Regions from separate parts of the Bradyrhizobium sp. ERR14 genome, predicted to be linked through region 3. Evidence: predicted binding sites of a transcription regulator. Region 3 holds the regulator's gene; each other region holds the start of a gene.
What was found. The regulator LexA, encoded in region 3, represses DNA repair genes until DNA is damaged. The targets are predictions, from matches to a motif close to TGTTCNNNNTGTGTTCNG.
Positions count from the first base shown of each region.

Region 1: the regulator LexA is predicted to act here: its motif matches at 2,609-2,626, upstream of GGD62_RS19030 (ImuA family protein).
Region 2: the regulator LexA is predicted to act here: its motif matches at 1,293-1,310, upstream of GGD62_RS24510 (DNA recombination protein RmuC).
Region 4: the regulator LexA is predicted to act here: its motif matches at 1,752-1,769, upstream of ruvC (crossover junction endodeoxyribonuclease RuvC).

Region 1 covers NZ_JACIHD010000006.1:158,339-163,159, forward strand. The annotation lists gene GGD62_RS19020 (error-prone DNA polymerase) at 1-266, opposite strand, end outside; gene GGD62_RS19025 (DNA polymerase Y family protein) at 263-1,858, opposite strand; gene GGD62_RS19030 (ImuA family protein) at 1,755-2,543, opposite strand; gene GGD62_RS19035 (putative DNA modification/repair radical SAM protein) at 2,707-3,942, shown strand; gene GGD62_RS19040 (UdgX family uracil-DNA binding protein) at 3,942-4,821, shown strand, end outside.
Region 2 covers NZ_JACIHD010000009.1:119,708-124,528, reverse strand. The annotation lists gene fmt (methionyl-tRNA formyltransferase) at 1-445, opposite strand, end outside; gene def (peptide deformylase) at 646-1,170, opposite strand; gene GGD62_RS24510 (DNA recombination protein RmuC) at 1,341-2,537, shown strand; gene GGD62_RS24505 (AmpG family muropeptide MFS transporter) at 2,738-4,102, shown strand; gene GGD62_RS24500 (hypothetical protein) at 4,238-4,675, opposite strand; gene recR (recombination mediator RecR) at 4,703-4,821, opposite strand, start outside.
Region 3 covers NZ_JACIHD010000001.1:1,040,164-1,044,984, reverse strand. The annotation lists gene GGD62_RS05170 (ComEC/Rec2 family competence protein) at 1-258, shown strand, start outside; gene GGD62_RS05165 (GAF domain-containing protein) at 268-1,209, opposite strand; gene GGD62_RS05160 (hypothetical protein) at 1,428-1,862, opposite strand; gene lexA (transcriptional repressor LexA) at 2,391-3,092, opposite strand; gene glp (gephyrin-like molybdotransferase Glp) at 3,268-4,479, opposite strand; gene GGD62_RS05145 (hypothetical protein) at 4,707-4,821, opposite strand, start outside.
Region 4 covers NZ_JACIHD010000011.1:37,361-42,181, forward strand. The annotation lists gene GGD62_RS26635 (methyl-accepting chemotaxis protein) at 1-613, opposite strand, end outside; gene GGD62_RS26640 (YebC/PmpR family DNA-binding transcriptional regulator) at 824-1,570, shown strand; gene ruvC (crossover junction endodeoxyribonuclease RuvC) at 1,801-2,328, shown strand; gene ruvA (Holliday junction branch migration protein RuvA) at 2,325-2,942, shown strand; gene ruvB (Holliday junction branch migration DNA helicase RuvB) at 3,094-4,128, shown strand; gene GGD62_RS26660 (metallophosphoesterase) at 4,258-4,821, shown strand, end outside.

The DNA.
Region 1 (4,821 bases), on a different contig from region 3:
TCGCGCGGGTAGACAAAAATGTCGGGCGTGCCGTCGATGAAGACGATGCGCGCACCGATCAGCAGTTTCGGCTTGTGCAACACCTTGTCATTGTCGAGCTCATTCCAGGCCCGCACCACGCCGGCGAGCGTGTTGTGGTCGGCGATTCCGATCGCGGGAATGCCGAGCTTGCTCGCCTGATGCACATAGGCTCGCGGATCCGAGCCGCCGCGCAGAAAGGAGAAGTTCGTGGTGATGCCGATCTCGGCATAGGCGGGGCTATTCATGCGAAAAGACCGTGCACATACCAGCCGGGAGAAGCAGGCTCGCCGTCGCCGTCGAACACCTCCCCCTCGTAAAGTCCATCGCGAAAAATCCAGAAGCGCAGGCCCTCGGCGTCCTCGATGCGAAAGTAATCCCGCGTCAGCTGCTTGCCGTCCTGCCGCCACCATTCCATCGCGATACGCTCGGGTCCTTCCACCCGCACCACGGCATGCAGCGCGCGGCGCCAGGTGAACTGATGCGGCGGACCATCCGGCACGGCCGCGAACGGCACCTTGATCGGCTCCGGCTTGTCGAACAGCCTTAAGGGACGCAGCGGCGGCTCGCTTTCGGTCCGTGCCGGCCATTCGGCCTGCATGGCGGCGGCGAGATGATGCTGCGCCGGCGCGGCCATCACAGCGCATTCGGGGATATGGGTATCCTCAGGCAGGTGCACGACGACGCGCTTTCCGCCGATGCGCGCGGCGATGCGGTCGATCAGCGCGGCAAGCTCGTCATTGTCGTGGACATGGGCGTCGAGATCGCGCTGCTCCTGCACCACGATCTCGGTGCGGCTCGCCGACAGCCGCACCATGTCGAAGCCGAAGCCGGGATCCAGCGGATCGGCCAGCGCATCGAGACGCTCGCGGAACAGCCGGTCGATCACCGCGCTTCGCGTCACCGGACGTCCGGTCTCGACCATGATCGCGCGCACCACGCCGTCGGTGCGGAAGAACGCGGCTTCCAGCCGGCGCGCGCCCTTGCCCTGCTTCTCCATCGACGCGATCAGCGTATCGGCGAGCCGCGACAGCGTCATTGCGATCATGGTGTCGGTCGCGATCGGCTCGGCGAAACGCTTCTCAACGATGTAATCGGGCAACGGCTTACGCGGGTTGATTGGCGCATCGCCCTGCCCTAGCGCATGTGCGAGCAAGGTTGAGAACCGCGCCCCGAACCGCGCCGTGATCTCGCTCGGCGAGCGCGCGGCGACGTCGCCGATGGTCTTGAGGCCGGCGCGGCGCAGACCGGTGGTGATGGCCTCGTCCGCACCGAGCGCGGACACCGGAAACCGGCTGATCGCCCTCGCCTCTTCGCCATCGGCAACGATGGTGCCCGTGGCCTGCCGCGTCAGCGTGCGCGCGCAGACCGAGGTGCCGGCGATTGCCGCGCTGACGGCAAAGCCTTGTCGGCCGAGCGCACGAACCAGCGCTTGCAGCAGCGCAGCCTCGCCGCCGAACAGATGCGCACAGCCGGTGATGTCGAGGAACAGCCCATGCGGCGGGTCGAGCGCGACCAGCGGCGTGAAGCGGTCGCACCAGTCGGCGATGTCGCTAAGCGTCTTCGCATCGGCCGCGACATCGGCATCGAACACTTTCAGGTCCGGGCACATCGCCCGCGCATTGGCCAGCGGCTGACCGATGTACAGGCCGAGGCGCTCGGCAGCCTCGTCCAGCGCATGGATCACCAGCGCATTGTTGTCCTTGATGACGACGATGCTCGGCTCATTATTGGTTTTACCCAGCCCGGCGCTGTTGAAGAACCGCTGGATCCGGTCGATGGGCAGGCGCGGCAGCCACAGGCTGAGAATACGTCGACGGTTCACTGAACTGGCACTCATCACAATTCCATTCCATGATCCACCGGCCGCAGGGGCCATGACGATTACGCAAGAGTTCGGCATCGAAACGCGGCGCGCCCCATGCGTCCCACACCGATCCCGGCGGCGAATGCGCCGCGCGCAGCATCCACCGTGTCTCCGCGGTCGAAGGCAGCGGCTGCGCCGCCATCCGCAGCATCAGGCCGGTGACGCCGGAGCCTTGCGCGGCCAGCGTCAGCTTGCGGCTCGCCACGAGATCGAACTGCCTGGTCTCGCCCCAGAGCTCGAGCACGACGGCGCCGAGCGCATCGCAAGCGAGCGCATCGGCCGAGGTACGCAGCGCGCTCTCGACATCGGCGGCGCGCACCATCACCACGCGGCGCGGATCGAGGCCGAGCTCGGCGAGCCCGCTCATCGACAGCGCGCCTGCCTCTATCTCCAAGAAATCCTGCCGTACCCACAGCAACGGCCGCTGCGCCGAGACGCGCCCGGCAAGCCCCATGACGAAGCCGGTCGCGGCCGTCCCCTGCCGTCCCTCACAAAACACCTCGTGGATCGCCGCGCGCGCGAGCCCGCCCTTCAGCGCGTTGTCGGCTTCGCTATGACCGAGTGCGACGCGATCGTGCGGATGCACGACCGTTGCCGTCTCGATACGCTCGATCTGGCCGCGCAAGGTCGCAAGCGCGCTTTGACGTGCGCCGCTCATGCTCGCCGCTCCTTCAGAGGTGATTGCCGATGGCTCTCAAAAAGAGAACCAGCGGCTGGCTCATTTGTTCATGATATGTTCTAATATAAAGCTAACGGCGCGTAGAGAGTCAATCGAATTGGCGCGCAAGCGGATTCATGAGCTGAATCAAAGGGATTCCAAGATGGACGTACAACGCAAGCTGGAAATCCTGGCTGACGCCGCCAAATACGACGCGTCCTGCGCCTCCAGCGGCACCGAGAAGCGGGATTCCAGCGACGGCAAGGGCATGGGCTCGACCGCGCCCGGCATGGGCATCTGCCATTCCTACGCGCCGGATGGACGCTGCATCTCGCTGCTCAAGGTGCTGCTGACCAACGCCTGCAATTACGATTGCCTCTATTGCGTCAACCGCGCCTCCTCGAACGTGCCGCGCGCCCGCTTCACCGTCGACGAATTGGTCAAGCTCACGCTCGACTTCTACCGTCGCAACTACATCGAGGGCCTGTTTCTCTCCTCCGGCATCATCCGCAGCCCCGACTACACCATGGAGCAGGTGGTGAGCGTCGCGCGAAAGCTGCGCGAGGAGCACCACTTCCGCGGCTATATCCATCTCAAGACCATTCCCGAGGCCGACGATGCGCTGATCGCGGAAGCCGGCAAATATGCCGACCGTCTCTCCATCAACATCGAGATGCCCGAGGAGACGAGCCTGCAGCAATTCGCGCCGGAGAAGGACGTGCGCGCGATCCGCCGCACCATGGGCCGGCTGCGGCTGAAGCTCGACGAGGCCGAGGAAGGCCGCAGTGCGAAGACCAGGGCGAAGCCGCAGCGCTTCGCGCCGGCGGGCCAAAGCACGCAGATGATCGTCGGCGCTGATGCTGCCTCCGACCACACCATTCTCCACACCAGCGCCAATCTCTACGGCGCCTACCGCCTGCGGCGCGTCTACTACTCCGCCTTCAGCCCGATCCCCGACGCCAGCCGCGCCTTGCCTCTGGTGCAGCCGCCGCTGCTGCGCGAGCACCGGCTCTACCAGGCCGACTGGCTGATGCGGTTCTACGGTTTCGATGTCGGCGAGATCGTCGACGACAGCGCGATGCTGCCGCTCGACATCGATCCAAAACTCGCCTGGGCGCTGCGCCATCGCGACCGCTTCCCGCTCGACGTCAACCGCGCCAGCCGCGAGGAGCTGCTGCGCGTGCCGGGCTTCGGCACCAAAACGGTCGAGCGCATCATTACGACGCGGCGCACCACCACGATCCGTCTCTCCGATCTCGCGCGGCTGCACGTGCCCAAGCACAAGGCCCTGCCATTCATCGTCCTCAGCGATCACCGCCCCTCGCCGCATCGTCTCGATGCCGCCGGGCTGATCGAGCGCTTCAAGCCGAAAGCAACACAATTGGGATTTGGCTTCTGATGCAGTACATCACCCTCGACAACGAAACCGATTTCGACGGCTGGCGCAAAGCCGCGCGCAGCCTCGTGCTTCATCATGTGCAGCCGACCGATGTCAGCTGGACCGTGCGGGGCGGCGAAGCCGATTTGTTCGCGCCGCAAGCGCCGTCTCCGATCCTCGAGGTGAACGACGGCACCTTCAATGTCTCCGCAAAATTTGTCGAACTCGCCCAGGCCGCAATCCTGCACCGCGATATCAAGCGCTTTGCGATCCTCTATCGGCTGCTGTTTCGGCTGAAGGACAACCACGACCTCATCGAGGTCGCGACCGACCCTGATGTCGCGCAGGTCACGGCGATGGCGCGAGCGGTCCATCGCGACGAGCACAAGATGCACGCCTTCGTCCGCTTCCGCGAGATGGGACGCGAGCGCGCAGCGCATTACGTCGCCTGGTTCGAGCCGGAGCATCACATCGTCGAGCTCGCCGCGCAGTTCTTCGCCAAACGCTTCGCAGACATGCCCTGGTCGATCCTGACGCCGGACCTCTGCGCACATTGGGACGGCCACGCGCTCGCGTTCACGCCGGGCGTCAGCAAGAGCGATGCGCCGGGCGAAGACCGGCTGGAGGAAACCTGGCGGCGCTATTACGCCAGCATCTTCAATCCAGCCCGGCTCAAGGTGAAGGCGATGCAGGCCGAGATGCCGAAGAAATATTGGAGGAACCTGCCCGAGGCTTCGATCATTAAGCCCTTGATCGAGGACGCCGAACGCATGACCGGCGCCATGATCGCCAATGCCGCAACCGAGCCGCACAAGCCTCAGAAGCGGCCGGAGGCTCCGATGAAACGCAAGCCAGCTGCCAACGATCTCGAAGCGCTCCGCGAGGAAGCCGCGCATTGCC
Region 2 (4,821 bases), on a different contig from region 3:
CGCCGGTGTCGAGGCCGACATCCATCCTCATCACCATCGCGCCGCTCTCGGCATCATCAGCCATGATCGCACGGTTGATCGGCGCTGCGCCGCGCCAGCGCGGCAGCAGCGAGGCGTGCAGATTGTAGCAGCCGAGTTTTGGCGCATCGAGGATCGCCTGCGGCAGGATCATGCCGTAGGCGACGACCACGGCGGCATCGGCGTCGAACGCGCTGAACTCGTCGAGCGCTTCCTGGGTCTTCAGCGTCTTCGGCGTCAGCACGGGAATGCCGAGCTTTCGCGCAGCTTCTTCGACCGGGGTCGGCTGCAATTGCAGGCCGCGCCGCCCGCCGGGCTTCGGCGCGCGGGTGTAGACGGCGACGATCTTATGGCCGTGCGCGACCAGCTCGAGCAGCGTCGGCACGGAGAAATCGGGCGTGCCCATGAAGATCAGGCGGAGGGGCATGACAAGGACTCGATGCGTTCCCTCCCCACAAGGGGGGAGGGCTAGGGAGAGGGGTGCCACACGACGCGCTCTTTCGGGACAAGCGTTCGCGGCACGCACTCGATTCAGATGACGGATAGACTTCCGCCTGGGCTACCCCTCTCCCCCGCCCTCCCCCCTTGTGGGGAGGGAGCACAGGGGAATGCGGGCAGCACCAAAACTCACTCCGCGCGCTTGGCGGCTTTCTCGAACTTCTTCATGACGCGGTCGCGCTTGAGCTTCGACAGATAGTCGACGAACAGGACACCGTTGAGGTGGTCGATCTCGTGCTGGATGCAGGTGGCATAGAGGCCTTCGGCGTCCTCCTCGTGCACCTTGCCGTCGAGATCGGTGAAGCGGACGCGCACCTTCGCAGGGCGCTCGACCTCCTCGTAATATTCGGGGATCGAGAGGCAGCCTTCCTCGTAGACCGACAGCTCCTCGGACGAGGCGATGATCTCGGGATTGATGAAGACGCGCGGAAGCGGCGTGGTCTCGCCGTTCTCGTCGCGCTTGGCGAGGTCCATGGTGATCAGCCGCAGCGGCTGCGCGATCTGGATCGCGGCGAGGCCAATGCCGGGCGCGTCGTACATGGTCTCGAACATGTCGTCGGCAAGCTTGCGGATCTCCGAGGTGACCTTCTCGATCGGCTTGGAGACCAGACGCAGCTGCCTGTCGGGCAGGATGATGATTTCTCTGAGGGCCATGGCCGCGATTTAAGCCCCGCGCCGGGTGCGGTCAATGCGGCCGGGAACCCCGTTAACTCTCCGCTAACCATAAAACTTCGCTTTTCATTAACCATGAAAATTAGGGGACCATTAACCGTCAACGTTCCCTCTTCGTTCGCTGGAGCCAGCGAATCGGCTAGAAGGGCGGCATGAACGAGATCATTTTCATGTTGGGCGACTGGCCGGTGCGCACGATCGATGCGCTGATCGGCTTCGGCGCGCTCGTCCTCATCCTCCTGGTGGTCATCGCCGTCGTGATCGCCCGCTCGGGCCGACGCGGCGCGGAACTCGCGATGGCGCACGCGATCCGGGCCGACGAGCTCGAGGAGCGCCTCAGCGAGGTGCTGCGCGCCCAGAGCGAATCCTCAGGGCGGGTCGACGCCATGACCCAGGCGCTGGCGGGACGCCAGGCCGAGATGGCGCGCGCGGTCAACGAGCGGCTGGATTCGGTGACCCATCGCGTCGGCCAGTCGATGGAACATTCGACCCGCAACACCATGGAGAGCCTGCGCGCACTGCACGAGCGGCTCGGCATCATCGACAGCGCCCACAAGAACCTCACCGATCTCACCACCCAGGTCACGACCCTGCGCGACGTGCTCGCCAACAAGCAGTCGCGCGGCGCCTTCGGCCAGGCGCGGATGGAGGCGATCGTCCAGGACGGTCTGCCGAAGGGCGCCTACGAGTTCCAGTTCACGCTCTCGACGGGAAAGCGGCCGGACTGCGTCGTGTTCCTGCCCGACCAGCGCCCGCTCTGCATCGACGCGAAATTTCCGCTGGAGGCGATGACGGCGCTGCACGACGCCCGCACCGACGAGGAGCGGCGCGTCGCCACGCAGCGGCTGCGCGGCGACGTGATGAAGCATGTCAGCGACATCGCGGAAAAATATCTCGTCACCGGCGAGACCCAGGAGATGGCGCTGATGTTCGTGCCGTCGGAATCGGTCTACGCCGAGATCCACGACGGTTTCGACGACGTGATCCAGAAGGCCTATCGCGCCCGCGTGGTGCTGGTGTCGCCCTCGCTCTTGATGCTCGCGATCCAGGTGATGCAGCAGATCATGAAGGACGCGCGCATGCGCGATGCCGCCGACCAGATTCAGACTGAAGTGATCAAGCTCGGCGACGATCTGGGACGCCTCAGGGATCGCGTGGTCAAATTGCAGAAACACTTTTCCGATGCGAACGAGGACGTCCGCCAGATCCTGATCTCCGCCGACAAGATCGAGAAGCGTGCCGGAAGGATTGAGGAGCTCGATTTCAGCAAGAGCGATGCGGAAGGGCCGCGGCTGGTGGCGACGGGCGCAAGTGAGCTGTTCCCGCGGAAGCTCCAGGCGGGGGAGTGACATCTTCACCTCTCCCCGCTTGCAGGGCGAGGTCGGATCGCCTCGGCGATGCAAAGCATCGTCCGGTGCGATCCGGGTGAGGGGGTACGGGTCCCTCCGCGACTTCATCCGCGGAGAGAGGCCCCTCACCCCGCCCTCTCCCCGTAAGAACGGGGAGAGGGAGACGAGGCATCACGGCCAGAATCTGCTAACACCGTCCCATGACCGCTCCCGACGCGACCTCCCCCGCCGCGACCTCCGCTCCCGCCGCCTCCTGGCGCGATAGCCTTGCCGTTTACCTGCAGCCGCGGGTGCTGATCGTGCTGTTTCTCGGCTTCTCTTCCGGCCTGCCGCTGGCGTTGTCGGGCTCGACGCTGCTGGTGTGGATGCGCGAGGCCGGGGTCGATCTGAAGACGATCGGGCTGTTCGCGCTGGTCGGCACGCCCTACACGCTGAAATTCTTGTGGGCCCCGCTGGTGGATGCGCTGCACGTGCCGCTGTTCACCCGGGCGTTCGGGCGGCGGCGCGGCTGGCTGGTGTTTTCGCAACTACTGCTGATCGTCGCGATCCTGCTGCTGGCGATGACCGACCCGGCCAGCTCGCCGTTCTACGTCGCGCTGGGCGCGCTGCTGGTGGCGACGACGTCGTCGACGCAGGACATCGTGGTCGACGCCTTCCGCGTCGAGAGCCTGCCGGAGAGCGAGCAGGCCGCCGGCATGGCGGCTTACGTTGCGGCCTACCGCATCGGAATGCTGGTCTCGACCGCGGGCGCGCTGTTCATCGTCTCGGGCTTCGAAGGCACCGGCATAGCCCGCACCTCGGCGTGGATGTGGGGCTACGTGGTGATGGCCGCGATGGTGCTGATCGGCACGATCACCGCGCTGGTGGCGACCGAGCCGGCGCAATCCGCACAGGCGGAAGCTGCGACACAAACCGAGACCGCATTTGCACGTGTGTTGAGCGCGGCGATCGGCGCGTTCTCCGAATTCCTGTCGCGCAAGGACGCACTCGCCGCGCTCGCCTTCGTCGTGCTGTTCAAGTTCACCGATGCCTTCTCGGGCACGATGACGGCGCCGTTCGTGATCGACCTCGGCTTCACCCGCAACGATTATGCGGCGATCGTGAAGGGCGTCGGCCTCGCCGCCACCCTGATCGGCGGGTTTGCCGGCGGCTTCGTCGCGCGGCGTTATTCGCTCGCGACCAGCCTCTGGATCGGCGGCGTGGTGCAGGCGCTGGCCAATTTGTCCTTTGCCTGGCTCGCAATGGTCGGCACCAATCAATGGGCGCTGGCACTCGCGATCTGCGCCGAGAACTTCACCAGCGCGATCGGCACCGTGATCTTCGTCGCCTACCTCTCCGCGCTGTGCCAGAACCCGCTGCACACGGCGACGCAATATGCGCTGCTCACCGCGCTCGCGGCGGTGGGGCGGACCTATCTGTCGTCGAGTGCGGGCTATGTCGCGGAGACGACGGGCTGGCCGCTGTTCTTCGTGATCTGCGTGCTGGTGGCGATTCCGAGCCTGCTGCTGCTCGCCTGGTTGCAGAAGCGCGGGCATTTTGAGGCGCTGGGGCCAGTCAGGGTGTGATGGTCTCGTAGTTTGAAGGTCTCGTAGGGTGGGCAAAGGCGCGACGCGCCGTGCCCACCATCGCGCCAGGAATTCCAGAGAGGTGGTGGGCACGCTTCGCTTTGCCCACCCTACGGCATGTCGCCTCGCCGCCCCCTACTGCTTCTTGATCAGGCTCCACTTCGTGATCACGGCTTCGCTCATCTGGCCGGGATCGCTGGCGCAGGCGACTTCGTCGACCTTGACCGAGATTTCCTTGCCGACGAACGTCTTCAGCTGCGCCGCTTGCGCATCGCCGCTCGGAACGAGCTGGAAGGTCTCGGGCCCGGTCTCGAGATTGCACAACCCGTTCGGCGGCGGCAGGCGGCGCGGCTCGGACGTGATCTGGTAGGTCGCAACCCGCTTGCCGGCATTCTTGACGTCGCGCACTTTCAAGGCGTTCAACTCGCCGGACAACACCTCGCCGGCGTTGATCGGCTTGCCGGGCTTGGACGGCGGCGGCGCCCCGTCGTCCTGCTGCGCGGAGATGGCCGGGCCCGCCAGCAGCATCATCGTCGCGACCAAAGCCAAGCGTGTGGCGAAAAGTTTCGTCATGTCGTCCGTTCCGTAAAGTCTGGATGGCTAGAACAGGGTACGCTGCCGCATCGCGGCCGATAGCGTACCTTCATCGAGATAATCAAGCTCGCCACCGACAGGCACACCATGGGCCAGCCGGGTTACTTTTACGTTGGCGTCCTGAA
Region 3 (4,821 bases):
GTGACGTCGCGGCCCGCGCCGCCGGATTGTGCCGCGATGGTGGTGGATCGGCAGCGGCTCGCTCGCCAGGGCGCGCTGGCATTGACGCAGCGCGGCGACGGCTTTTCGGTTCAGGCGGTGAGGGCGAGCGGCACGAACCGCCCGTGGTCACCGGCCGGTGTCGGCGAAGGTGATTTCGACGGCAGCCTCGTGCCGAAGGCGGCTCCCCGCACCCGCGATGCAACGCCATCGGAGACAGACTTGCAGGCCGACGATTGACGCCATCGATTACAGATACCAGGCCAGCACGGCCTCGAGCCTTGCGTTGCCGATGACTGGCAGGGCCACCATCCGGTTCAGCCCGGCTGCGCAGGCCTCGGACCCGGCGATCGAGCCGTCATGGGTGAGATCGTCGTTGAGCGCGGGCATGCCGGTGGCCCAGGCGCCGCCGATGCTGCCTTCGCCTCGGGCGATGGATTTGTCCGCATAGCGTGCGGCAAGGTCGGTCTGCGCGCTGCAATCGCCGGCGCGAAAGACCAGTGCCGAACGGGCCTCGTTCGGGACCCAGATCTCGAAGCGTCGCGCAATCGGCGTTGCCTGCGCCGAGAGGAATGTCAAAACCCAGGTCTGGTCGGTGCCGGTTCGGTAGGGTACGCCGACCCCCAGATTGATCCCGACCTTGGCGGCGTCCTCCCAGCGCAGGAAGCTCTTGGCGTCGTGCAGGTCCTTGATGATCAGCGGCAGGCCCGCCTTCCAGGTGCGTCCGGGCAGGCCGAAGCCGCGAGGAAACCTGGTGTGGCGGGAGTTGAATTCGAACATGTCCGCCGCGCCGTAATAGCCGTCGACGAGGCCCATCTCGTGGGAGAGATCAGGATCGTTGTGCCAGAGCTCGATCGCGCCGACATGCGCCTCGTCGTCGCCGCAGAACAGCACCATCACGGCTTGCAGGAATTCGCCTGCGAACACCGGCACCGCCACGCCGCAGGTGAGGCCGGCCGCGACGGCCTGATCGATCCGCTTGAAATAGGAGTTGGCGAATTTCGTGAGGATGACGGGATGGCCGCAGGCCCAGGCCTTGCCTGGAAGCCCCTCGTCATATCCGAAGTGCAGCTCTTCGCTGACGGCCTTGAACGCGGACAGCCCTTCATCGTAGAGGCCGCCGCCGAATTCCAGCCGCATGCGCGTCCGGTCAGGCACCCAGAGTTCAACGACGCGAATGAAGGTTTTCATCGAGCGTGTCCGCCGCCTCAAACCACGACAGCATCGGTCATTTGGCTGCGGAGCGGACGTTCAAAATTCAGGCAGCACGGCTCAAACTTCGTGCGGCGACGAGGCGAGGCGGCGGCGCTCGCCGATCGAATTTCATGAAACAAAAACCCACCGGGCTCGCCGGCCTCGGCCGGCGACGGCATTTCAATCCTGGCCCTCGGCTTATCGGGCGGAGGGCGTCAGCCGATCGGCAGTCGTGTGACCGTCGGGCGACTGTCGGCGATGATCTGCGGCTTGTGCTCGCGCTCGCCGATCGGCTGGGTCACCGGCAGTTGCAGCACGGTTGCGCGCTGGCCTTCGACCAGTTGCGTCACCAGCACGGATTTGCCGTCCGGGAATTCGATCGCGTCATGATGGCGATCGGGAATGTGCGGATCGATCTTGCCGAACTTGCCGACGCGGGAGTTGACGGTGCGCGTCCAGATCCAGCGGTTGTCGTAACGGACGTCGTCGGCGAAGGCGAGCTCCGTCCCCGGCAGCAGGCAGACCGCGACGGAGAGATCGGCTTCGGAGGCGAAGCCGCGCGTCGAGGTGCCGCGGAATGTTGTCGTAACGATCGTCTCGCCGACTTCTGCGGGGCGCGTCGCGACGGCATGCAGGCTGTAGTCACACATCGGGTGCTCCTCAATGCAGAGATAGCGACCCGCACCTCTTTCGGAGGCGCAGGCCCCTACCAGAGTGGAAGCACGTGACGGTCTGCTCGGTTGTAGGCAAATCTGCGGCTGGGATCCGCGAGCCCCGATCACATTATCTTTTCCATCTTTTCCGAATTTGTTAGGAACAAAGTCGGCTTCCGTGCATTTGGCAGCCGCGTCTCGACAACCGCGCGTGTCAACGACCGGCGGAGTGATGCGATTGCGCGGCAACGCGATGCTGGTGATGCGATCAGCGTTGCTGCGGCTGCACTCAAACGAGCTGCGCATTTGGGCCGTCCCCCCTCGAACTCGAAAGGCCGCGAAGCGATGTTGCGTCGCGCGGCCTGCCGAGGATGTCGCGAAAGGAGGAGGGGCCGGACAATCTGTGCGATACCAGAAAGACTATCCAGCCGGAGCGGACCGTTATCCGCTCCAATCTCTGATCGGCGAGGCCGATCGAAGGCGCGCGCGAGGCGCTAAAGACTTCAGTATCGAGTACTTCCGGTATCAGTACTTGCGGTAAAGCCCGATCAGCTTGCCCTGAATCTTCACGCGGTTCGGCGGCAGGATGCGCACCTCATAAGCGGCATTGGCGGGCTCCAGCGCGATCGAGGCGCCGCGGCGGCGGAAGCGCTTGAGCGTGGCTTCCTCGTCGTCGATCAGTGCCACCACGATGTCGCCGGTATCGGCGCTCTCGTTGCGCTGGATCAGCGCCATGTCGCCGTCGAGGATGCCGGCCTCGACCATGGAATCACCGCGCACTTCGAGCGCGTAATGCTCGCCGGAGCCGAGCATGTCGGGCGGCACGCTGATCGTGTGGCTGCGGGTCTGCAAAGCCTCGATCGGAGTACCGGCCGCGATGCGGCCCATCACGGGCACCGCAACGGGTCGCTCGCCCTCGTCCGCGGACGGGCTGGAGCTCGCGCGTAGCTTGCCGAGATTGCCCTCGATGACGCTTGGCGTGAAGCCGCGTCGGTTGCCGGCGGCAGCCTGGAGCTCCGGCAGCTTGATCACTTCAATGGCCCGGGCGCGGTTGGGCAGGCGGCGGATGAAGCCGCGCTCCTCGAGCGCGGTGATCAGGCGATGGATGCCTGACTTCGAGCGCAGGTCGAGCGCATCCTTCATCTCGTCGAAGGACGGCGGCACGCCGCTTTCCTTCAAGCGCTCGCTGATGAACCGCAGAAGCTCGTATTGTTTGCGCGTTAACATCTCGAACAAAGTCCCCCGGTTGATGTCGTTCGATTCCGAGACGATGAGTTCAGCGATAAGCGGCTACATCTCGAAACAAATCATGAACGGACACTATATGTTCGATATGTGTTCCGCAACTGCTTAATTTACCGTGAACAGAACGAAACTCACGGAATGCGTGTGGCGGCGCAGTTCAGACGGGGAGCCGCAGCACCTCGCAGGGGCTGCCGGCCTCGGCCTTCAGCGCAAACGGTGCGCGCACGAGAAGTACCTGTGCTGCAGCAAGATTCGCAAGCAGAGAGGAGTCCTGATGGCTGACGGGAAGGGCGACGAGCGCGCCATCGTCGCGCTTTTCCAGGCGCGCGCGCAGATAATCCTCGCGCTGGTCGTTGGCGCCGAGATCGCGGCCCAGCACGACGCGCTCGCGATGATGATGAATCACGGAACGGCCTGATAGCGCGCGAATCAGCGGCACCATGAACAGGAAGGCGCAGACGTAGGACGACACGGGATTGCCGGGCAGGCCGATGACGCCCATCGCCCCTAACCGCCCGTGCATCATCGGCTTGCCGGGCCGCATCGCGATCTTCCAGAACGCCATCGCGATGCCTTCGTCCTTGAGCGCCTGCTGGACCAGATCGTGGTCGCCGACCGATGCGCCTCCGGTCGTGACCAGGATGTCGGCGCCGCTTTCACGCGCGCGGCGGATGCCGGCGGTGGTGGCCTCCAGCGTATCGGCGGCGACACCGAGGTCGATGGTCTCGGCGCCTTCGCTGCGGGCGAGCGCGTGCAGGGCATAGCCGTTGGAATAGACGATCTGGCCGTGCCCGGGCGTTGAGCCCGGCATCACCAGTTCGTCGCCGGTGGCGAGAATCGCGACCTTCGGACGGCGGCAAACGGCGAGTTGCGGGTGGTTCATTCCGGCGGCGAGGGCGAGATCGCGCTCCGTCAGACGGGTTCCCTTGCGCAGGAGAACGTCGCCCTCGCGGAAATCGACGCCGGCGGGGCGGATGTGCCGACCCACGATCGCGGCTTCCTTGATCGTTATGTGCTTGCCTTCGGCGATCGTGTCCTCCTGGATCACGACCGCATCCGCGCCGTCCGGAACGACGCCGCCGGTGAAGATCCGTACGGCTTCGCCGGCGCCGACCTTTCCCGTGAACGGACGGCCCGCTGCGACCTCACCGATCATCGTCAGCCTGGAATCCATTGTTGCCGCATCGGCCGCGCGCACGGCATAGCCGTCCATCGCCGACATCGCCTGGGGCGGCTGGGTGCGCCGCGCAGCGACGTCCTGCGCGAGCACGCGATGGTAGGCTTCGTCGAGTGAAACCATCTCTGCAGGCAGCGGCTCTGCACCCGCCAGCACCGTAGCAAGGGCGTCGGAAACCGGCATCAAGGCCACGGCGAAACTCCTGCTCGGCACGTTCGGATGAAATGTTCCGACAGTCTTCTAGCCGAGCGCGGGGGCAGAGGCAAAATGGCGGAGCGGGCAGGATTTATCCTGCCGCATCCGGCCCAGAATGGAAGGCAGGCTCAGGCTTGGCGTGGCATGATCCAGAGAACGAGACCGATCGGCAGGAGGGTGGCCATGGCGAGGACGAGAATGACGAGCGCCACGGCCAGCATCGCTCAACTCCCGCTCGGCCGGTCCGGCCCGGCGTCCAGCGCGACGTCGGGAGCCTTCGGCCCTTGATCCTTGTCGGGCAGCGGATCGGCCTGGGATTTCAGGTCGGCGGCCTTGCTG
Region 4 (4,821 bases), on a different contig from region 3:
TAATCTCTTCCGTCGCCCCTTGCGTCTGCACCGCGAGGGCCTTGACCTCGGTTGCGACGACCGCAAAGCCTTTTCCCGCAGCGCCCGCGCGTGCGGCCTCGATCGTCGAGTTGAGCGCGAGCAGCGTCGTCTGCCGCGCGATCTGTGCGATCAGATTGACGACATTGCCGATGGCGGCGGAGGATTCGCGCAGGCGATCGACATTGGCACGGGCTTCCTGCGCCGCGGCGCTGGCCTCGTCGGCGAGCTTGCCGGCCTCGCGAACCTGCGCCCCGATCCCTAGCGCGGACTGGGTGAACTTGTCCGCGGCATGGGCGAAGGTGGAGGCGGTCGATTGCGCGGCATTGGTCCGGCCGGTCAGGGCGTCGGTGCGGTCGCGGATGGCGGCAAGCGTCGATGCGGTCGCTTCGGCGCCGCCCGCCACCGAATTGGCGGCGCGCTCGAGCTGGCGGATCATCGCGCCGAGCTCGAGTTCCAGCAATTCCAGGATTTCCCGCGCCGAATCACCTTCGGCCGGGGCGGGCTCGGACTGGGCCACCGGCGGTGCGGCCTCTGCGGCTGCCACGGGCGCGGCCATATCCGGCAGACGCTTCCGAAATAGTCCGAATGCCATCAGGTCTCTCTTGTCGGGGGACGCTCGGAGGTTATTTTCGCAGGCTGGAATGAAGTCAGGGTTAACGATGCCTCATCTCTGGGCAGGGGCCTGTACGGTGTTACCTTAAAGTATCCGAGACCCTTTCATTCCGGTGGGTTGGCGGCCTATAAGGCCGCGTTTCCCACCCTCATTGGCGTACGATTCCAAGAGATCCCCGAGAGACCACGCATGGCCGGACATTCCCAATTCAAGAACATCATGCACCGCAAGGGGCGGCAGGATGCCCAGAAGTCGAAGCTGTTCGGCAAGCTGGCGCGGGAAATCACCGTCGCGGCCAAGCTGGGCACGCCCGACCCCAACATGAACCCCCGCCTGCGCGCCGCCGTGATCGCCGCGCGGCAGGAGAACATGCCGAAGGACAATATCGAGCGCGCCATCAAGAAGGCACTCGGCAGCGACGGCGAGAACTATGACGAGATCCGCTACGAGGGTTATGGCCCCGGCGGCGTTGCCGTCATCGTCGAGGCGCTGACCGACAACCGCAACCGCGCCGCCTCCGACATCCGCTCCTTTTTCACCAAATCGGGCGGCAATCTCGGCGAAACCGGTTCGGTGTCCTTCATGTTCGATCGCACCGGAATCATCGAATACGACCGCAGCGTCGCTTCCGACGACGCCGTGCTCGATGCCGCGATCGAGGCCGGCGCCGACGATGTCGTCTCCGGCGAAGCCGGTCACGAGATCTACGCCTCGACCGAAGGCTATCGCGACGTCGCCAAGGCGCTGGAAGCCAAGTTCGGCGAGCCGCGCAAGGCCGCGCTGATCTGGAAGCCGCAAAACACGGTCGCGGTCGACGACGAGACCGGCGAGAAGCTGCTCAAGTTGATGGACCTGCTCAACGAGCACGACGACGTCCAGCACGTCTACGCCAATTTCGAGGTGTCGGACGCGCTGGTGGCGAAGATGGGCGGGTGATCACCAGCTCCGCATTCCGCTGTCATCGCCCGGCTTGACCGGGCAACCCAGTATCCCAGAGACAGCAATGGGAATACGGAGAAGCCGCGGCGTACTGGATAGCCCGCCTTCGCGGGGTATGACGCCGGAGTCTGTGGTGGACGGTGCGGCTCACTAACGCCCCCACTTCCCCTGTTACTTCCGTTCTGTTTCTGTTTCCCCCACGGCAGCCAGCCGCTATCACTGGCCCCATGACTGCGCTCCCGATTCGTGGCCCCGTTCGCATCATCGGCATCGACCCTGGCCTCCGCCGCACCGGCTGGGGCGTGATCGAGGCTGAGGGCAATCGCCTGATCTACGTCGCCTGCGGTTCGGTGGAACCGCCGGACGATTTGCCGCTGGCGCGCCGGCTGCTCGCGATCCATGAAGGGCTCGCGGCCGTGCTCTCGAACCATCAGCCGATGGAAGCCGCGGTCGAGCAGACCTTCGTCAATAAGGACGGCGTTGCGACACTGAAGCTCGGCCAGGCCCGCGGCGTCGCCATGCTGGCGCCCGCAATGTTCGGCATCTCGGTCGCCGAATACGCGCCGAACCAGGTCAAGAAAACCGTGGTCGGCGCCGGCCATGCCGACAAGCAACAGATCGCGATGATGCTGAAGATATTGCTGCCCAAGGCCGAGCCGCCGTCCGCCGACGCCGCCGACGCGCTCGCCATCGCCATCACCCACGCCCATCACCGCCAGAGCACCGCGCTGCGGCTGAAGGTGGCGGGGTTATGATCGGCAAGCTCAAGGGCCTGATCGATTCCTACGGCGAGGATTTCGTGATTCTTGACGTCGGCGGCGTCGGCTATCAGGTGCATTGCTCGACGCGCACGTTGCAGCATCTGCCCAAGCCGGGCGAAGCTGCCGTGCTGTCGATCGAGACCTATGTCCGCGAGGACCAGATCAAACTGTTCGGCTTCCGCACCGACCAGGAGCGTGAATGGTTTCGCCTGCTCCAGACCGTGCAGGGCGTCGGCGCCAAGGTCGCGCTCGCCGTGCTCGGCACGCTGGCGCCGGCCGATCTCGCCAATGCTATTGCGCTGCGCGACAAGGCCGCGGTGGCGCGCACGCCCGGCGTTGGTCCCAAGGTCGCCGAACGCATCGTCACCGAGTTGAAGGACAAGGCGCCGGCCTTCGCCAATGTCGATCCGGCAGTGGTGCATCTTGCCGGCGCTGTCGACGACCAGCGGGCGCCGCGGCCCGTCGCAGACGCGATCTCCGCGCTGGTCAATCTCGGCTATGGTCAGCCGCAAGCGGCCGCCGCCATTGCATCCGCATCGCGCAGCGCGGGTGAGAGCGCCGAGACGGCGCAGCTCATTCGCCTCGGCCTGAAGGAATTGGCGAAGTGAGCGCGGCAATGGTCAGTCTCGTAGGGTGGGCAAAGCGCAGCGTGCCCACCACTCTTAGGGCGATCGGAGAGATATCGTGGGCACGGCACGAAGAGTGCCTTTGCCCACCCTACGGGGAGTTCGCCAGGTGAGCGATCCCAAAGCCTCCCGCATGGTCTCGCCCGAGCGCCGCAGCGACGATGTCGGCGACACCGCGCTGCGTCCGCAATCGCTGTCCGATTTCGTCGGCCAGCAGCAGGCGCGCAAGAATCTCTCGATCTTCATCGAGGCGGCGCGCAAGCGCGGCGAGGCGCTGGATCACGTGCTGTTCGTCGGCCCGCCCGGCCTCGGCAAGACCACGCTGGCGCAGATCGTGGCCAAGGAGCTGGGCGTCGGCTTTCGCGCGACGTCAGGGCCGGTGATCGCCAAGGCCGGTGATCTTGCAGCCCTCCTCACCAATCTCGAAGAGCGCGACGTGCTCTTCATCGACGAGATCCATCGTCTGAGCCCGGCGGTGGAAGAGGTGCTCTATCCCGCGATGGAGGACTTTCAGCTCGACCTCATCATCGGCGAGGGCCCGGCGGCGCGCTCGGTGAAGATCGAGCTGTCGAAATTCACCCTCGTCGGCGCCACCACGCGCGCCGGCCTGCTCACCAATCCCTTGCGCGATCGTTTCGGCATTCCGGTGCGGCTCAATTTCTACACGATCGAGGAGCTCGAAAGCATCGTCAGCCGCGGCGCGCGCGTGCTCAATGTCGGCATGAGCGCGGATGGCGCCAACGAAATCGCCCGCCGCGCCCGCGGCACGCCGCGTATCGCCGGCCGCCTGCTCCGCCGCGTGCGCGATTTCGCCTCGGCGGCCGATGCCGACAAGATCGACCGCAAGATCGCCGACCACGCCCTGAGCGCGCTCGAGGTCGATGCCGCGGGCCTCGACGCGATGGACCGTCGCTACCTCACGACCATCGCGATGAACTATGGCGGCGGCCCGGTTGGCGTCGAGACCATGGCCGCCGCGTTGTCCGAGCCGCGCGATGCGATCGAGGACATCATCGAGCCCTATCTGATCCAGTGCGGCTATCTCCAGCGCACCCCGCGCGGCCGTCTGCTCACCTCGCACGCCTTCCGTCATCTCGGCATCGCCGAGCCCTCGCGCGATGCGGCGGCACAATTCGGCCTGTTCGGCACGGACGAGAGCGACGACTGAGCTGCGCCAATGCAGTGCGCTCCTTCTATCATGAATTTCTGGTAATCTCGTGCAGACGGTCTGCACGAACGCACCCCAATTCCGCTCCAATCAGACCGCATCAACAAGGCGCATTACGATCGGGCTTCCATGATCACGCGCCGTCATTTCATCCGTTCCATCGGCGGTCTGTCCGCCCTCGGCATCTCGACCGCCGCCTACGGCGTCGGCGTCGAGCCGGTGCTGCGGCTCCGCGTCACCCGCTATCATCCGAAGCCGCGGCAATGGCCGGCGGATTTTCCGTTGAAGATCGCGGCCATCGCCGACATCCACGCCTGCGATCCCTGGATGTCGCTGGAGCGGATCGAGGGCATCGTCGACCGTACCAATGCGCTGAAGCCTGATATCATCGTGCTGCTCGGCGACTATGTCGCCGGCCTTCACCACGTCACGCGTCTCATCCCGTCGCGCGAATGGGCGAGGGTGCTGGCCGGACTCAAGGCACCGCTCGGCGTCCATGCCGTCATGGGCAATCACGATTATTGGGACGACTTGACCGTGCAGCGGGCGGGGCATGGGCCGACCATCGCGCATCGGGCGCTGGAGGCGGCCGGCATTCCCGTCTACGAGAACGACGTCGTGCGTCTTTCCAAAGACGGCCGCCCGTTCTGGCTTGCCGGGCTCGGCGATCAGCTGGCCTATTATCCTTCGAAG